4 regions of the Rhizobium sp. BT-226 genome follow, and region 1 is predicted to be linked to each of the others. Evidence: predicted binding sites of a transcription regulator. Region 1 holds the regulator's gene; each other region holds the start of a gene.
What was found. The regulator PhoB, encoded in region 1, activates phosphate uptake and scavenging genes when phosphate is short. The targets are predictions, from matches to a motif close to TGTCATNNANCTGTCAT.
Positions count from the first base shown of each region.

Region 2: the regulator PhoB is predicted to act here: its motif matches at 2,673-2,689, upstream of OIU37_RS30280 (YdcH family protein).
Region 3: the regulator PhoB is predicted to act here: its motif matches at 1,955-1,971, upstream of pstS (phosphate ABC transporter substrate-binding protein PstS).
Region 4: the regulator PhoB is predicted to act here: its motif matches at 1,845-1,861, upstream of OIU37_RS08630 (DUF1045 domain-containing protein).

Region 1 covers NZ_JAOYTI010000002.1:1,278,305-1,282,513, forward strand. The annotation lists gene OIU37_RS16525 (aspartate aminotransferase family protein) at 1-215, opposite strand, end outside; gene OIU37_RS16530 (GcrA family cell cycle regulator) at 636-1,169, shown strand; gene phoB (phosphate regulon transcriptional regulator PhoB) at 1,416-2,099, opposite strand; gene phoU (phosphate signaling complex protein PhoU) at 2,232-2,945, opposite strand; gene pstB (phosphate ABC transporter ATP-binding protein PstB) at 2,989-3,804, opposite strand; gene pstA (phosphate ABC transporter permease PstA) at 3,821-4,209, opposite strand, start outside.
Region 2 covers NZ_JAOYTI010000006.1:227,538-231,746, forward strand. The annotation lists gene OIU37_RS30260 (hypothetical protein) at 1-375, opposite strand, end outside; gene ykgO (type B 50S ribosomal protein L36) at 488-613, opposite strand; gene OIU37_RS30270 (5-(carboxyamino)imidazole ribonucleotide synthase) at 777-1,853, opposite strand; gene purE (5-(carboxyamino)imidazole ribonucleotide mutase) at 1,850-2,344, opposite strand; gene OIU37_RS30280 (YdcH family protein) at 2,363-2,566, opposite strand; gene OIU37_RS30285 (YdcH family protein) at 2,795-2,968, shown strand; gene OIU37_RS30290 (helix-turn-helix transcriptional regulator) at 3,175-3,435, opposite strand; gene OIU37_RS30295 (sulfite exporter TauE/SafE family protein) at 3,559-4,209, opposite strand, start outside.
Region 3 covers NZ_JAOYTI010000001.1:430,400-434,608, reverse strand. The annotation lists gene OIU37_RS02355 (Na/Pi cotransporter family protein) at 1-518, opposite strand, end outside; gene pstS (phosphate ABC transporter substrate-binding protein PstS) at 636-1,727, opposite strand; gene OIU37_RS02345 (NAD(P)H-hydrate dehydratase) at 2,085-3,557, opposite strand; gene OIU37_RS02340 (P-II family nitrogen regulator) at 3,901-4,209, shown strand, end outside.
Region 4 covers NZ_JAOYTI010000001.1:1,693,347-1,697,555, forward strand. The annotation lists gene uraD (2-oxo-4-hydroxy-4-carboxy-5-ureidoimidazoline decarboxylase) at 1-25, opposite strand, end outside; gene puuE (allantoinase PuuE) at 25-948, opposite strand; gene OIU37_RS08630 (DUF1045 domain-containing protein) at 1,062-1,769, opposite strand; gene OIU37_RS08635 (FAD-binding oxidoreductase) at 1,884-3,062, opposite strand; gene mnmD (tRNA (5-methylaminomethyl-2-thiouridine)(34)-methyltransferase MnmD) at 3,061-3,804, shown strand; gene OIU37_RS08645 (response regulator) at 3,798-4,209, opposite strand, start outside.

The sequences.
Region 1 (4,209 bases):
TCATAGATGTTCGACAGGTGCCAGACCTTGTCGGCCTGCTCCTTCAGCGCGCCGACCACATGCGGATTGCTGTGGCCGACGGAGGTGACGGCGACGCCGGCGCCGAAATCGAGATATCGCTCGCCGGTTTCGGTGATCAGCCATACGCCCTCGCCTCGCTCGAACCGCAGCGGGGCACGAGAATAGGTGTCATAAAGCGGCGTGGCTTCAGCCATTGCGCGATCTCCATCAAAGTTGCCGGGCAATGACTCCGGCTAAGGAAACCAGGCCCGAAAAATTAAAAATGCCGCCTTGCGGCGGCCACTGGCACTATTTCCTTTTCGCGCTGCAATGTCAACAAAACTGCGCCCTTAGCCTATGCAGCAAGGGTGTACAGCGGCATTCTCAGTCTTCAACAGGCATTATTGCAGAAATGACACGCAGAGGCAGCAAGTTGGGGAAAACTACGAATTCGATTCATCCGGATTCATGCGACTCTTGTCACGGAGTCAGCCTCACACTAGGTTAAAGATCAATTACTAGACTGCATGCGGCGGAACTAGTCACCAAAATTGATCAAGCGTTTCTTGTTTCGGAGCTCCCGGGACAACGGTGAGGGATTCTGCCATCACCAACGCAAAAGGTGGAGACAGGGCATGAACTGGACAGACGAGCGGGTCGAGAAACTCAAGAAGCTTTGGGCCGAAGGACTGAGCGCCAGCCAGATCGCTGCGCAACTCGGCGGGGTCAGCAGAAACGCGGTCATCGGCAAAGTGCACCGGCTAAGCCTTCCGGGCCGCGCCAAGGCCGGCGGCACCAACACCGCGGCGCGAACGCCGAAACGCAATACATCGGCGCCGCGCGCGCCGAACTACGCCTCCCGGATCACCACCCGCACCGTTACCCGCCAGCAGGGCGCGACGATGCTGAAGGAAGAGATCGAGATCGAAACGATCGAGGAAATGGAATACGTGCCGAGAGGCAATGTGGTGGTGCCGATTTCGCGCCGCCTCGGCCTGACGGAACTGACCGAGCGCACCTGCAAGTGGCCGGTCGGCGATCCGCTGAAGGACGACTTCCACTTCTGCGGCTGCGAGTCCCCCGACAATTCGCCCTATTGCAGCTATCACCAGAAGCTTGCCTACCAGCCGGTCAACGAACGCCGCCGGGCGGCAGCGCGGGCAAGCTGAACGCGGGCAGCCATCGTCAGTATGTAGAAACGGGCCGAGTGGCCCGTTTTTTAATGCGCGGATGGAAGCTCAGGCTTCCCTCCGTCATGCTCGGCCTTGTGCCGAGCATCTGATCACCTCAACTACTTGAGGGAAAACCGTTTATTTTCAGATGCTTAATTTGGCGTGCGCAGATCCTCGGCACAAGGCCGAGGATGACGTCGCGGGCTTTGCCAGGGCTTTGTCAGCAGGCTCAGATGGAAGCCCTCAGGCTTCCATCGAATAACCGGCGCCGCGGACGGTGCGGATAACGTCCTGCATGTTGGAAAAATTCAGCGCCTTGCGCAGGCGGCCGACATGGACGTCGACGGTGCGCTCGTCGACATAGATATCGTGGCCCCAGACGCCGTCGAGAAGCTGCGAGCGGGAGAAGACCCGGCCCGGCGACGACATCAGGAATTCCAGCAGGCGGAATTCGGTGGGGCCAAGGCGGACTTCGCGGGTCTTGCGATGGACGCGATGGGTCTCGCGGTCGAGCTCGATGTCACCGCATTTCAGCACCGTCGACAACACTTCGGGACGGGCACGCCGCAGCATTGCCTTGACGCGGGCAACGAGCTCGGGGGTCGAGAAGGGCTTGACGACATAATCGTCGGCGCCCGTCGACAATCCGCGGACGCGCTCGCTTTCCTCGCCGCGCGCCGTCAGCATGATGATCGGCAGGCGCTCGGTTTCCGGCCGCATACGCAGGCGCCGGCAGAGCTCGATGCCGGAGACGCCCGGCAGCATCCAATCGAGGATGAGAAGATCGGGCGTGCGCTCCTGAAGCCTCATTTCGGCTTCGTCACCACGAAGGATGGTATCGACCTCGAAGCCTTCCGCTTCGAGATTATAGCGAAGAAGCACGCTGAGGGCTTCCTCGTCTTCAACAACTGCAACTCTCGGGATCATGCGTCTCGATCTCCTCGCGCATGATCCTTAAACCAGGGTGATTTAAGCAATGCATCCTGCGCAAATTCAGAAATTGGCTGCGACCTCTTTGCGCGCCCGGACGGGCGCGCACGCAATTGACTGGTGTGGGCGTTATTCGGTGACCGCGCCGACGGTGTTGGCGCTGTCGTCCTTCGGACGATCGCCTTCCGGCTGCGCGCCTGTCGCCATGTAAAAAATCGTCTCGGCGATGTTGGTGGCATGGTCGCCGATGCGCTCGATATTCTTGGCGCAGAAGAGAAGATGCGTGCAGCTGGTGATGTTGCGCGGATCTTCCATCATGTAGGTCAGGAGTTCGCGGAACAGCGATGTGTACATCGCGTCGATCTCGTTGTCGCGTTCACGGATCGCATTCGCCTTGTCGGCTGAACGATTGGTGTAGACGTCGAGCACTTCCTTGAGCTGGACGAGCGCCAGTTCGGACAGATGCTCGAGGCCGCGAGCGAGCTTGCGGGGAACGCCGGTGCTTTGGACGGCGATGACGCGCTTGGCAGTGTTCTTGCCGAGGTCGCCGACGCGTTCGAGATCGGCGGCGATACGGATCGAACCCATGATTTCACGCAGGTCCGAGGCCATCGGCTGACGGCGGGCGATCGTGACGATCGCCTTATCGCCGATTTCGCGTTCGGCGTGATCGAGGATCACATCGTCAGAGATGACCTTCTGCGCCAGCGCGGTATCGCCGTTGACCAGCGCCCGCACAGATTCGCCGACCATCTGCTCGGCCAGGCCGCCCATTTCGGAAATCCGCCTGGACAGGAACTTCAAATCATCATCATAGGCAGAAAAAATATGTGTCGATGCCATGGGCTTTATCCTCGAATAACGGGAAGGCTTGGTGTCGCCAAAATCAGCCGAAGCGACCCATGATGTAGTCCTGGGTGCGCGGATCGTCGGGATTGGTGAACATCTTGTCGGTGTCGTTCTCCTCGACGAGATTGCCGAGGTGGAACATGGCGGTGCGCTGCGAGACGCGCGCGGCCTGCTGCATGGAGTGGGTGACGATGACGATCGTGTAGTTCTCGCGCAGCTCGTGGATCAGTTCCTCGACCTTGGCGGTGGCGATCGGGTCGAGCGCCGAGCAGGGTTCGTCCATCAGGATGACTTCCGGGCTGACGGCGACGGCGCGCGCAATGCAGAGGCGCTGCTGCTGACCGCCCGACAGGCCGGTGCCGGATTCATGCACGCGGTCCTTGACCTCGTTCCAGAGGCCGGCGCGCTGCAGGCTGGTCTCGACGATCTGGTCGAGATCGGCCTTCGACTTGGCAAGACCATGGATGCGCGGGCCGTAGGAGACGTTTTCATAGATCGTCTTCGGGAACGGATTCGGCTTCTGGAAGACCATGCCGACGCGGGCGCGAAGTTCGACGACGTCGATATCGGGATCATAGACATCGTCGGTGTCCAGCGTGATCTTGCCGGTGACGCGGCAGCCGTCGATCGTGTCGTTCATGCGGTTGAGGCACCGCAGGAAGGTCGACTTGCCGCAGCCGGACGGGCCGATCAGGGCGGTTACGGTGTTTTCGCGAACGTTCAGGTTCACATCGAAAAGCGCGCGCTTCTCGCCGTAGTAAACCGAGACATCCTGGCCGATCATCTTATACGGGACGTTGCTCATCTTCTGATCCAGCGCCTTCTCAACTGCAGCTTCCGTCAACATGTTCATGATCTTGTAACTCCGTTTACCAGCGGCGCTCGAAGCGACGACGCAAGAGGATGGCGCCCATGTTCATGACGATCAGGAACAGGAGCAGGACGATGATGGCACCCGAAGTACGCTCAACGAAGGCACGTTCGGCCTCGTTGGCCCACATATAGACCTGTACGGGCAGAGCCGTCGAGGGATCGAGCGGTGTCGTCGGCGCATTGGCGACGAAGGCGACCATGCCGATCAAGAGCAGCGGCGCGGTTTCGCCGAGCGCGTGCGCCAGGCCGATGATCGTGCCGGTCAGGATGCCGGGCATGGCGAGCGGCAGCACATGGTGGAACACCATCTGCATTTTCGAAGCGCCGAGGCCGAGCGCTGCGGCGCGGATCGACGGCGGCACGGCGCGCAGTGCCGCACGCGTCG
Region 2 (4,209 bases), on a different contig from region 1:
GGCATAATCGGGCTTCAGCGCGATTGCCTCGTCGAGGAAATCGAGGGCCGCGGGGTTGCGCTTTTCCTCGATCGCCTTGTCGGCCCACTGCATCAGCAGATTGATGGTGGCGCTGCCGGAATCGTTCCATTCCATGCGGATTTCATTGGCGATGCCGCTGGCCTTTTCGGGATCGCGTTCGCGCTTCAGCTGGCTGAAGAGCTGGTCGATGTGCTGCTTCGGCGAAGAGTTGGCATCCGCCTGCTCGACGATGACGTCCTTTTTCGCGGCGGCAACGGGCTCTTCCGCGGCGGCGGCCGGAAAGGAGGAGGTGAGAAAAATGAGGGCGAGCGGCAGCGCCGCGAATGTCAAAGCAAAAAAGCGCATGGCGGACATATTAGCCCGCCAGCGCTGAAGATCAAACAAATTTGACGTGATCACCGCAGCGACCCACCGGATATATCCGCCGGCGCAAGCGCACGCGGCAGGGCGATCCGGACGCGCGAAATCAGCCCTGACGAGCCTTGAAGCGCGGGTTCAGCTTGTTGATGATGTAGATGCGGCCCTTGCGGCGAACCAGACGGTTGTCACGGTGACGAGCCTTGAGCGACTTGAGCGAATTCTTGATCTTCATTTTTCTGATCCGCGATCTCTATGGGGGAATTCACATTCGCCCGTATCTTTAACAATCAAAAGCGCGCCATCGGGCGCGCTGTTTAGGTGGGGAGCAGATACCTCTTCACCTTTTCCGTGTCAACCACATGAAGGTGTTTTTCCCAAGGCGTCGCGGTGTTTTCTCAGGCTAAAACCGGCGATTTCGGCGTCAAGGTGGTGACATGGCCCATCTTGCGGCCGGGGCGCCACTCGGTCTTGCCATAGAGATGAACCAGCGTATCGGGGCGCCGCAGCCAGTCGGGAACGGCAAGGATATCGTCGCCGATCAGGTTCTGCATGACGCAGTCGGAATGGCGCTCGGCATTGCCGAGCGGCAGGCCGGCAACGGCGCGGATATGCTGCTCGAACTGGCTGACGACGCAGGCGGCTTCCGTCCAGTGACCGGAGTTGTGGACACGCGGCGCCATCTCGTTGGCAATCAGACCGCCATCGGCAAGCACGAAGAATTCGATGCCGATGACGCCGACATAGTTCAATGCGGCAAGGATTTTCTCGGCCGATTGCCGCGCGGCGTCCGCCGCCGGCGCGGAGATCGCGGCGGGAACCGTCGAGGTGTGGAGGATACCGCTGCGGTGGACATTCTCGGCGGGATCGAAGCAGACGACCGTACCGTCGGTAGCGCGGGCAGCGATGATCGAGACCTCTCGCTCGAAGGCGACGAAGCTTTCGAGGATGAGCGGCACGCCGCCAAGTGCCGCATAGGCGCCATCCGGGCTGTCTGCGGCCGAGCGGAAAACCTTCTGGCCCTTGCCATCATAACCGAGACGGCGGGTCTTCAGCACGCCCTGGCCGCCGAAATCCTTCAGTACCGCCTCGAGATCGGCCTGGCTGTCGATCGCATGGAAGCGGGCAGTGGTTATGCCACAGCCGTTGAGAAAGCGTTTTTCGACGAGACGGTCCTGGGCGGCTTCCAGCGCCTTCGGCGGCGGATAGACGGGCACGCGCGCCGACAGCGTTTCGGCGGCTGCAACGGGCACGTTCTCGAATTCGTAGGTGACGACGTCAGAAATATCGGCGAGTTCGGCCAGTGCCGCCGGATCGTCATAGGCGGCGGTAATCTGCCGGTTGGCGAGCTGGGCGGCCGGGCAGTCTGCCTGCGGCTCGAGGATGACCGTGCGAAAATTCAACTTGGCGGCGGCAATGGCCAGCATGCGGCCGAGCTGGCCGCCGCCGATAATGCCGATCGTTCTTGCCGTCATAGATCGTCCATCGGGTATTCGGCGACGGCAGCACTCTGGCGCTCGCGCCATTCGTCGAGCCGGTCGGCAATTTCTTCGTCGGAAAGGGCAAGCACCGCGGCGGCGAGAAGGGCGGCGTTGACCGCGCCGGCCTTGCCGATGGCGAGCGTACCGACAGGAATACCGGCCGGCATCTGCACGATGGAAAGGAGGCTGTCCTGGCCGGACAGGGCTTTCGACTGGACCGGCACGCCGAAGACCGGCAGCGGCGTCATCGCGGCGGTCATACCCGGCAGATGGGCGGCGCCGCCGGCGCCGGCGATGATGACCTTGAAGCCCTCCGCGCGTGCGCCCTTGGCGAAATTGACCAGCCGGTCGACTGTGCGGTGCGCTGAAATGATGCGCGCGTCATAGGGAATTTCCAGCGCCTCCAGCGTGTCGGCGGCGTTTTTCATGGTCTCCCAGTCGGACTGGCTGCCCATGATGATGGCGACGGGTGGTCTGTCTGTCATCGTTGCTGCTATTCCCTCTCAGGCGATGATGTCAGGGATGATCTGATCTTCCAGCTTGGAGAGCTTGTCCTTGATAACGAGCTTCTTCTTTTTCATGCGCTGGATCCGCAGAGCATCGCATCCGGTCTGGATCATGGCGTTGATCGCGGCGTCGAAATCCTCGTGCTCCTGGCGCAGACGCGCCACCGTGAGCCTGATTTCCGCCTGTTCCTGATCGGCCATATGCATTCCCCGTTATCGTCCCTGGACCTTGTCCGATCTGGCGATGATTTCCGCAAGCTCCTATCACCAAATACAGGTAACGGCTAGTTAGTCTTGATCATGAAATTGCCATCCAGTCTTCATCTTTTGGCCTTCGACAAGCCTTCAAAAATGTGTCACAGTCCCGCCCGTTGACACCTTGATCCCCGACGATGTTGGCCGGGGAGGGTAAGAGGAAGGAAGGGTCATATGACTGTTCAAGCTCATCTTGAGTCACTCCAGAAAAAGCATGTCGCTCTCGAGGAGGAGTTGCACGCGCTCAGAACATCTCCCTCTATTTCCGATACGGAACTTGCCGAATGCAAGCGCCGCAAGCTGCGCATCAAGGACGAGATTCAGCGTCTTAAGTCATCCGTCCACTAGTCTTCCCAAGGGTCGCCGGGCGATCATCTTGCGCAACAAGGTAAATCCATCCATTCCACCAAAAATTTGCAAGAACCGGTGATTTGACACCATATTTGCGCCAGTCCGATGCATCCGGCATCGTGGCTGGCGCTTTTGGGTCGCCACATCTCACATCGCATTCCTTGTGATTTGCATCGTATTCCCAAATCTCATGGGAACGTGCATCAGGCCCAGAACTGATCCAGCCACAAATTGAGCTTGTCGAAGCCGCGGTTGTTGACCGTGTAGATGCGTTTGGTGCCTTCCGAGGTCACGGAAACGAGATTGCTGTCGAGAAGCGCCTTCAGGTGCTGCGAAACAGCAGGACGGCTGATCGGCAGGCCTTCGGCGAGCTCATTGACCGTCCGTGGCGCGCGACGCAATTCCTCCAGCAGAAACCGCCGGTTCGGATCGGCAATCGCAGAGAACGGGTCTGTGTTCGACATGGCGGCAACGCTACGTCAAACAGGCCGTGCCAGCAAGGAAATTGTGCATTGCAGCGTGCAGCCATTCAAAGTGCTACAGCGTCATTTGCGCTCTTGAAAAGACGCGCGGCGCTATAGGGCCGCTTACCAGCCAAGGCCCTCGCGCAGGATCAGGAAGGCGGCGATCAGAGCCATTGCATACATGAAGGGGTAGAAGATCTGTGGCTTCATCCGGCGCACGCACCAGGCGCCGGCAATGGTGGCGAGCGGGGCGAAGGGCAGAAGCGTTGCGGAGGTCGCAAGGTTCTGGGTGCCGAGTTGGCCGAGCGCGAAATAGGGGACCAGCTTGATGGCGTTGAGGATCGCGAAGAAGCGCACGCTGGTGCCGGTATATTCGCGTGGCTGCAATTTGAGCGGCAGGGCATAGATCTGGAAGGGTGCGCCGCCGGCATGGGCGACGAAGCTGCCGTAACCGGAGAATGTGCCCCAGAGGCTGGCTGCTACCGACCGCTGGCCGCGCGGTGGGGCCACCTTGCCGGCGCCTGGGCCGAAATTGCTCCAGAAATAGCGCAGGCAGAAGAGGATTGTCACCGCGCCGATGACGATGCGCAGCATGTTGCCCGGAACCAGCGCCGAGGTCGCCCAGCCTAGCGCAATGCCGAAGACGGCGCCCGGCAGCATGATCTTCAGCGTCGTCCAGTCGCCATGCTTGCGCCAGATGACGAGCGAGATGACGTCCATGAAGACCAGGATCGGCAGCAGGATCGCCGCCGCCTCGACCGGCGAGACGACGAG
Region 3 (4,209 bases), on a different contig from region 1:
AGCGTCGACAGAACATCCATGACCTCCGGTATGTTGCGCAGCGGTCGAAGGCCGCCGGTCATCAGATTGAGACCGTAGAAAATCAGCGCGAAGCCCATGCAGGCAAGCGCGACGTTGCGGATCCGCTCGCTCTTGGCAAAGCAGTAGACCAGCGAAAAAACGCCCGCAAAGATCAGGCCAAGAGGCCCCAGCGGCAAGGCGATCAGGCCGTTTCCGAGCGTCGTCCCGATGTTGGCGCCCATGATGACGCTGATCGCCGGACGCAATCCGACAACGCCGGCATTGACGAGGCCGACGACCATGACCGTCATTGCCGTCGATGACTGGATGACACCGGTGATGAGCGTTCCCGCGATAACGCCCTTGATCGGCGTGCCTGCGGCTCTCGCGAGAAATGCGCGCATCTTGTTGACGGAGAGTGCCTGGATGCCGTTCGACATGAACTCCAGACCGAGCATGAATATCCCCAGCCCGCCGATAACAGGCACGAGAATATCCTTGAAAATGTCGATGTTCATTACGCCTTACCCCCTTGGCGCCAAAATGGCGCGCTTCAACGGCGCCCCCGCGCCTCACTCATATGCCCGATTTCATACAGTCAGGGATGTCCCGACCGCGTATCATGCGCGAACGAATTACTGGCTCGCGGATGCATCCTGCTTCAGCCAGTATTTGACGATCTGACTGACGAGCTGCGGCGGCAAAGGCACATAGCCCATCGCCTCGGCGTCCTTACTGCCTGTCTCGAACGCCAGGCGGAAAAAATCATGCACGCGGCGATAGCGATTGGGCGCCTGTCCCTTCATTGGAACGACAGCAAATGTCGCCCCGCTGATCGGATAGGCCGCCTCTCCCGGTTGATCCGTGAGCGACACCGAAAAAGCTTTCGCTTCATCCCATGAGGCGGTGCTGGCCGCAGCCCGCACGCCATCCGGTCCCGGTTTTACGAACTGGCCGGATTTGTTCTGAACAGCGGCATAGGGCAGGTTTGCACGCTCGACCTGGCCAAAATCGGCATAGGCGATCGCCCCCTTGGTTGCCTGCACCGCGCGAATGAGATCTCCGGTTCCCTCGACACTCGTCCCCACAGGCCAGGCGATCAGCGTATCCGCTCCATGTGCCGCCTTCCATTCCGGGCTTGCCGAGGACAGGAATTCGGTGAACATGAAGGTGGTGCCTGATCCGTCCTTGCGGGTAACCGGACTGATTTTCTGATCGGGAAGGCTGATCTCCGGGTTGATCGCCTTGATGGCAGGGTCAGCCCACGACTGGATCTTGCCGAGATAGATATTCGCAAGCAGCGGGCCAGTCAGGTTGATACGGCCCTTGTCGATACCGTCAAGATTGACGGCAATCGCCACGCTGCCGAGCACGATCGGAAACTGCTGGCGACCATGCTTCAAAAGCTCGTCGTGGGAGACAGGCACATCGGTCGCAGCGAAATCCAGCTCCGGCTGATCAAGGCGCATCAGACCTGCCAACGAACCGACGAGCTCGTAGTCTACCGTCCAGTCGGGTGAGCTGAAGTCGCCGTCATCCATCCGCGCCTTCTCGTAGATCTCTGCCCACTTCGCGATGATGGGTGCCGCGAAGGTGGAGCCGGCGCCGCGAATGGGCTCGGCCGTGGCTGCAGGAGCGATGGACAGTGAACCAACAACTGCCGCAAGTCCGGCAAAGCAGGCGGCGGCGCTCGTCACTCTGTGGACTTGCCGAAAAAAACGTTCCATCGGCGCTTCCCCCTTGCAACCGTTCACTGCGCACTCGATCAGAATTCAAACCAGATCAGCTCAGGACCCGGCGTACGAACCCGTGTTCCAGCCGACAGGAATTCCTGACACTATTAAGTATTTCCATTCATTAACATTTTAATGACAGTTTAGTTTTGCGGATTGCTGATTCTCGGCGCGGGACATCTTTCGCTGATCGATGTCGCTTTAAAAATCCGAAATAAAACCGTCACTCAACTGACACATCGGCCGCATTTATAATGTTAAATAACCCAGCCTGCGCGACGGCCAGACATGTTGGGGACGGGACGGTGCGGATTAACTTCTGCTTTCGAGGTGCAAGGGGATGCAACGGCGCTAAAGCGGCAATACCTCGGCTGCAAGCTCCTCCGCCGTCAGCCCTTTGCCGGCCCGTTGGCCGGCCTCGCCGTGCAGCCAGACGCCGGCAGCGGCGGCCTCGAAGGCCGGTAGGCCCTGGGCGAGCAAGCCGCCGATGATGCCGGCAAGCACGTCGCCGGAACCGGCGGTGGCAAGCCAGACCGGGGCATTGGTATTGATGAGCGCACGTCCATCAGGTGCCGCGATGACAGTATCGGCGCCTTTGTAAATGATCGCGGCATTGGCGCGGCGGGCGGCGGCCACAGCCTTGTCCACCTTGCCGAGCGCATCGTCGCCGGCGATATCGGGAAAAAGCCGCGCGAATTCACCCTCGTGCGGTGTCAGCACCAGACGTGGCTCACCCCGGAAAAGATCAAACAGCTGCTGCGGATCGTCCTTGAACGAGGAGATGCCGTCGGCATCGAGCACCAGATGACGATCGGCAAGGGCCGAGACGAAGCCGCGCGCCCGGGCGCCGATCCCGAAACCAGGGCCGAGGACGAAGGTCTGCAGCCGCTTGTCAGAGAGCCAGTCGCCGAGGTCGGCCTCGTCGTCGATGGCATGCAGCATGACGGCGGTCAGATGCGCAGCATTGGCAACCATCGCGGCGCGGGGGGCGGCGATCGTCACCAGGCCGGCGCCAGCCTTCAGGCCCGAGATCGCCGACATACGCGCTGCACCCGTCTTGTCGGCCTCACCTGAGAAGACGACCAGATGACCGCGCTTGTATTTGTGGGTTTCCAACTGCTCGGCCGGCAGCACACCCTTCCAGGCATCCGGCGTGTTCTCGGCGATGGTGTCGCCCGCCTCAGCCCTGACGATGCGGGCGGGAATTCCGATATCGAAAACCTCCAATTCACCGCAAAGCTCCCTGCCCGGCATCAGTAGATGGCCGGGCTTGCGGGTCATGAAGGTGATGGTGTAGCAGGCCCGGAAGGCGGCACCCAGCACCTTGCCGGTGCGACCATCGAGGCCGGAGGGCAGATCGATGGCGAGCACGGGAATAGCGGCCTCGGTGACGCGCTCGATCAGCGCCTGCACATCGGCCGGCACCGCGCGGCCAAGTCCCGCCCCGAACAAGCCATCGATGACGACGTCGCCGGGTTCCGGCCGATAGAGGTCAAGTTGCTGTCCCTTGAGCGCGCAGCCCATGCGGGCACGGGCGGCATCACCCTTCAGCGCCACGGGATCGCCGAGGTGGAAGAGCGCCACCCTCGCCCCGCTCTGCTGCAGATGACGTGCCGCAACATAGGCGTCGCCGCCATTGTTGCCGGGTCCGCAGGCGACGACGAAGCGCAACGCTCCGGGATGAAGGCGCAGAGCAGCGGCCGCGACCGCGGCACCTGCCCTCTCCATCAGGCCGAAGGAGTCGATGCCGGATGAGGCCGCGGCCGCATCGACGGCGGCCATTTCGGCAGGCGTGAGAAGAAGGTCGGAGAGACGATTGATCATCACCCTATTCAATCAAAAAACGCCTAAAAAACAACCGCCTGAAACAGCAAAGAGAAGGACTCAATTTAGGCATTTGCCTATATTTTCATCCTTACGAGATGTGTATTCGCCGTTGCGAAAATACATGAGTTTTTCGGTTTCGGATGTGATTTTGATCGGAGACAATGTTTTTCCACCTGTTCCGCCACCAAAACCACGTAGAATTCCCCACAAACGCGCCGGTTTTGGCAGAATCGCCGTCTTTTTTCGATAAGATGGATTTCAAACTGGCACGATATCTGCATCATATCCGGCGAGCGGGAAAATTCCTGCCATAACAAGAGAAGCGGAGAGACATTTTCTCATGAAAAAGATCGAAGCGATCATTAAGCCTTTCAAGCTGGACGAAGTGAAGGAAGCCCTTCAGGAAGTTGGCCTGCAAGGTATCACGGTCACGGAAGCCAAGGGTTTCGGCCGTCAGAAGGGCCACACGGAACTCTACCGCGGAGCTGAATACGTCGTCGATTTCCTGCCGAAGGTCAAAGTCGAGGTCGTGTTGGCCGACGAGAATGCGGAGGCCGTCATCGATGCGATCCGCAAGGCGGCGCAGACCGGCCGCATCGGCGATGGAAAGATCTTCGTCTCCAATGTCGAAGAGGTTATCCGCATCCGC
Region 4 (4,209 bases), on a different contig from region 1:
AGACGAAATCCTCGCGTGACATCATCAGAGCGCTTCCGGCTGATGGTGCTTGTGCCAATGTTCGGCGATCTCGATACGGCGCGGAATCCAGACCTTGTCGTGCTTCAGCACATATTCGATAAAGCGCTTCAGCGCTGCCGCCCGGCCGGGACGTCCGACGAGGCGGCAATGCAATCCGACTGACATCATCTTCGGGCTGCCTGCCTTGCCTTCCTCATAAAGCGTGTCGAAGGCATCTTTCAGATAGGTGAAGAACTGATCGCCCGCGTTGAAGCCCTGCGGCGTCGCAAAACGCATGTCGTTGGTTTCGAGCGTATAGGGGATGATCAGGAAGGGTTTCCCGTCGACGCCCTTCACCCAATAGGGCAGGTCGTCGGCATAGGAATCGGAGGAATAGAGGAAACCGCCCTCCTCCTGCACCAGCCGAAGCGTATTGTCGGAAGGCTTGCCCTGGTACATGCCGTAGGGCCGCTCGCCCGTAAGTTCGCTATGCAGGCGCACGGCTTCGAGGATATGCTTGCGCTCCAGATCTTCTGGAAAATCCTTGTATTCCAGCCAGCGATAGCCGTGGCTGGCGATCTCCCAGCCGGCCTCCTTCATCGCGGCGACGGCCTCGGGGTTGCGGGCCATCGCCAGCGTCACGCCGTAGACGGTTGCCTGCACCTTGAGATCGGTGAACATCCGCCAGAGCCGCCAGAAGCCGGCACGCGAGCCATACTCATAGATCGATTCCATGTTGAGGTTGCGCTGCCCCGGCCAGGCGGCAGCGCCGACGATTTCCGACAGCAGGTTTTCCGAAGCCGGATCGCCGTCGAGGATCGAGCTTTCGCCGCCCTCCTCATAATTGATGACGAACTGCACGGCGACGCGTGCCTCGTCCGGCCATTTCGGATCGGGCGTAAGACGCCCATAACCGACGAGATTGCGCGGATAGGTCTCGGATACCATCAAATCACCTTCTGAAAAGACGGGGAACGGTAGCATCCGCAGCCGGAATGTCGAGAAGGAAACTGCGCAGCGGAATTTTTCCGTTATGGAACAAATCCTTAGCGCAGGGAACTTCAGGCGATCTTGCGCGCGCTGACCTTGCCCATCGGATGCAGCGAATGAACGCGGAAGGGACCGCCGGTGCCCTCCTCGATCATCAGCGCCACGTTCGAAACCATGATCGGCTCTCTCAGCACAGGCTCGAAGATCGTCCGCAGCGCCGGCTCGATGCGCGGCATGTCGATCGCGTTGATCGGGCCCGTCACCGGCATGTGAAAGCGGAATTCCTCCATCACGTAAGGGTTGCCCCAGCGATGCAGATTGGCGAACTGCGCTGCCGACAAGCCGTCTGGATCGCTGCGCTCGATCTCGGCTTCGCTCAGCGGCGCACGGAAACGATCGAATTCCTGCACGATTGCCGAGGCCAGATACTGGATCTGCCCACAAGGGATATTCGGCAGCAGGCTGTAGAAATTGCCGAGCCTGGCAACTTCGAGACGCGGCATCCGGAAAGGAAGGACCGTTCCGGAGAAACGCATAAGATCGCGCAGGAGTTGAGATTCCGACACGTCGGAGGAGAGGTGGAACGGCGCCTTCAAAACACCGTGAAAACCATAGCGCCGCGGCACGGCCGTATGGAAGGCGATCTCGTGAATGCCGAGGCCGCGAATGGCCGGAGGCTCCGTCACATCACCGGAAAACACGTTTCGGCCAAGCCAATTGGCGGCTACGAGCGAGAGCGGGTCGCTCGCCGGAGGCGTGAAGCAAATGGCATAGCGCATGCGATTTCCTCCATCAAGGAAGTGAGCGCCGGTGACTTCAGGCGCTGTCGATGCGCAAGCAGATAGGTGATTTGCATGACAGAATAACGAAAGGCAGCGGCGCCTAATTCACGTTTAACGTGAAGCCGCCGCGATGTGGCTTGAAATTGCGAAGCTTTCCGGCAGCAAAAATCCGCAGTCTGTATCGCCTGCGATACATATCGCCGCCTCCGCCAGCCGGTGCGCCAGACCGAAGCTGACCTTGAAGCCACCGGTCAGCGCGATCAGGCGTGGGTGATCGGGGTGGCGGCCGATCATCGGATCGCGGTCAATCGCCTTCGGGCGAAGCCCCGCCCAGCGCTCGACGACGGGGGCGTCGCGAAGGCTTGGCACAATCGCCCGCGCCGCCTCGATCAGCACGTCGAGCTGGGCGTCGGTGGACACTGGATCGTCAAAACGGTTCTCGCTGGTGCTGCCGATTGCCGCGTGCCCGCCTTCATGCGCGACGATATAGAGCCCGTCGAGGAAGACCGTCGGCAGGGCTGGGTCGATGTCGGCTTTCAATAATGCCGCCTGCCCCTTGACCGGCTGGCCGAGCGGTTGTTTCAGCCCCGGCGTCAGCTCCTGCAGCAACGGAAAGGACTGATGGCCGGCGGCCAGGATGCAGTGACTGAAAACGATGGTTTCGCCGTTGATTTCGGCCGTACCGCGATCGGGATCGAGGCCGGCAACCGTCGCATGCTCTAGGATGCGAACATGCTCTGCCCGCCGCAGAAAGGCGATGAGCGCTGCGACCAGCAAGCGTGGTGCAGCGCGGGCGGCGAGCGTGTCATGCACGAAGCCGCTCTCGCCCGCAGACGCCTTGATCCAGCCATCGACCGGCGGGCTGTCGAGCACATGCCAGTGGAAGCGGCGGTCGCCCGCCCGCCAATGGCGTTCGGCGTCCTCGAAATGGCCGCGCGCTATTGTGTGGAGATGCGGCTTCGGCAGCGGGATCAGGCGTCCGGAACGGTGGTAGCCGGCGGAAAGTCCGGTCTCTGCTTCGAGCGCGGCGATCTCGGTTTCGAGCGAGACCAGCGCATCGAACTGGAACTTCTTCTTCTGCGACCACCGGTCCGGCATATGCGGCATCAGCGCGCCGAGCAGGCCGCCGCTTGCACCTTCGCCCAATCTGCCGGCGTCACTGATAAGAGTCCGGATACCCCGGCGCTCGGCATGGACGGCCGCCCAGAGACCCATGATGCCGCCGCCGACGATCAGCAATTCGCAGGACGATTGACCTGAGACCGGCGCAGGACTATCGGCTTTTTCCATGACAGACGTGAACCCCGATCAGATTGGCGCAGGCGCGCCGCAGCCGCTCGAATGGCGCGACGGCGATATGCCCTATTCCACCGCCTTTGGCGATCATTTTTATTGCCAGACCGACGGACGGCTGGAATGCGGCCATGTTTTTCTCGCCGGCAACGGCCTGCCGGAGCGCTGGAACGGGCGGCAGGCATTTCTGATCGGTGAGCTCGGCTTCGGAACCGGCCTGAACTTCGCCGAGACCTGGCGGCAATGGAAGCTCCACCGCGCAGACGGCCAACACCTGCATTTCATCTCCTTCGAACTCCACCCGATGCGCGGCGAAGAAATCGGCCGGGCGCTGTCGCACTGGCCGGAGATCGATGTCGAACGCGAATCGCTGACGGCGGCGTGGCCGCATGCGCCTGCTGGCACCGTCTCGCTGAACCTCGATTCTCAAACGACGCTCAGCGTGGTCTGCGGCCGCGCGCTCGATGGCGTTGCAGCGGCCAAGCCTGGCTTCGACGCTTGGTATCTCGACGGCTTCGCCCCGTCGCGCAACAGCGATATGTGGTCGGAGCAGTTGATGCGCCTCGTCTGCGAGAAAAGTGCAGCCGGCGGCACTTTCGCCACCTATGCGGCGGCCGGCTTCGTACGCCGCAACCTCATCGCCGCCGGTTTTGCCGTCGAGCGCCGCCAAGGCTTTGCCGGCAAGCGCGAAATGCTCTGTGGCGCCAAGGCTTCACCCGACCAGCGTACAGATCAGTAGCTGGTGCGCTCCGGCAGTTGCTCGCTCGTTCCGAGCCACTGGCGGATTTTTTCCTCGAGCAATTCGGGGCTGATCGGCTTCGACATGTAATCGTCCATGCCGGCGTCGAGGCAGAGTTCGCGGTCGCTTTCGAGCGCATGGGCGGTAACGCCGATGATCGGCACCCGGTGGCCCTGCCCCATTTCCCGTTCGCGGATCGTCTGCGTCGCCTGATGGCCGTTCATCACGGGCATCGAGACGTCCATCATGATAATGCGCGGCGTATGCCGCTCCCAGGCGGCGACCGCCTCCTCGCCATTGTCGACGACGAGGAAGGAAAGACCCGTGCCTTGCAGGATCTGCGTGAAGACGATCTGATTGACTTCGTTGTCCTCGGCAACGAGCACATCGACGAATTCAGCGGCC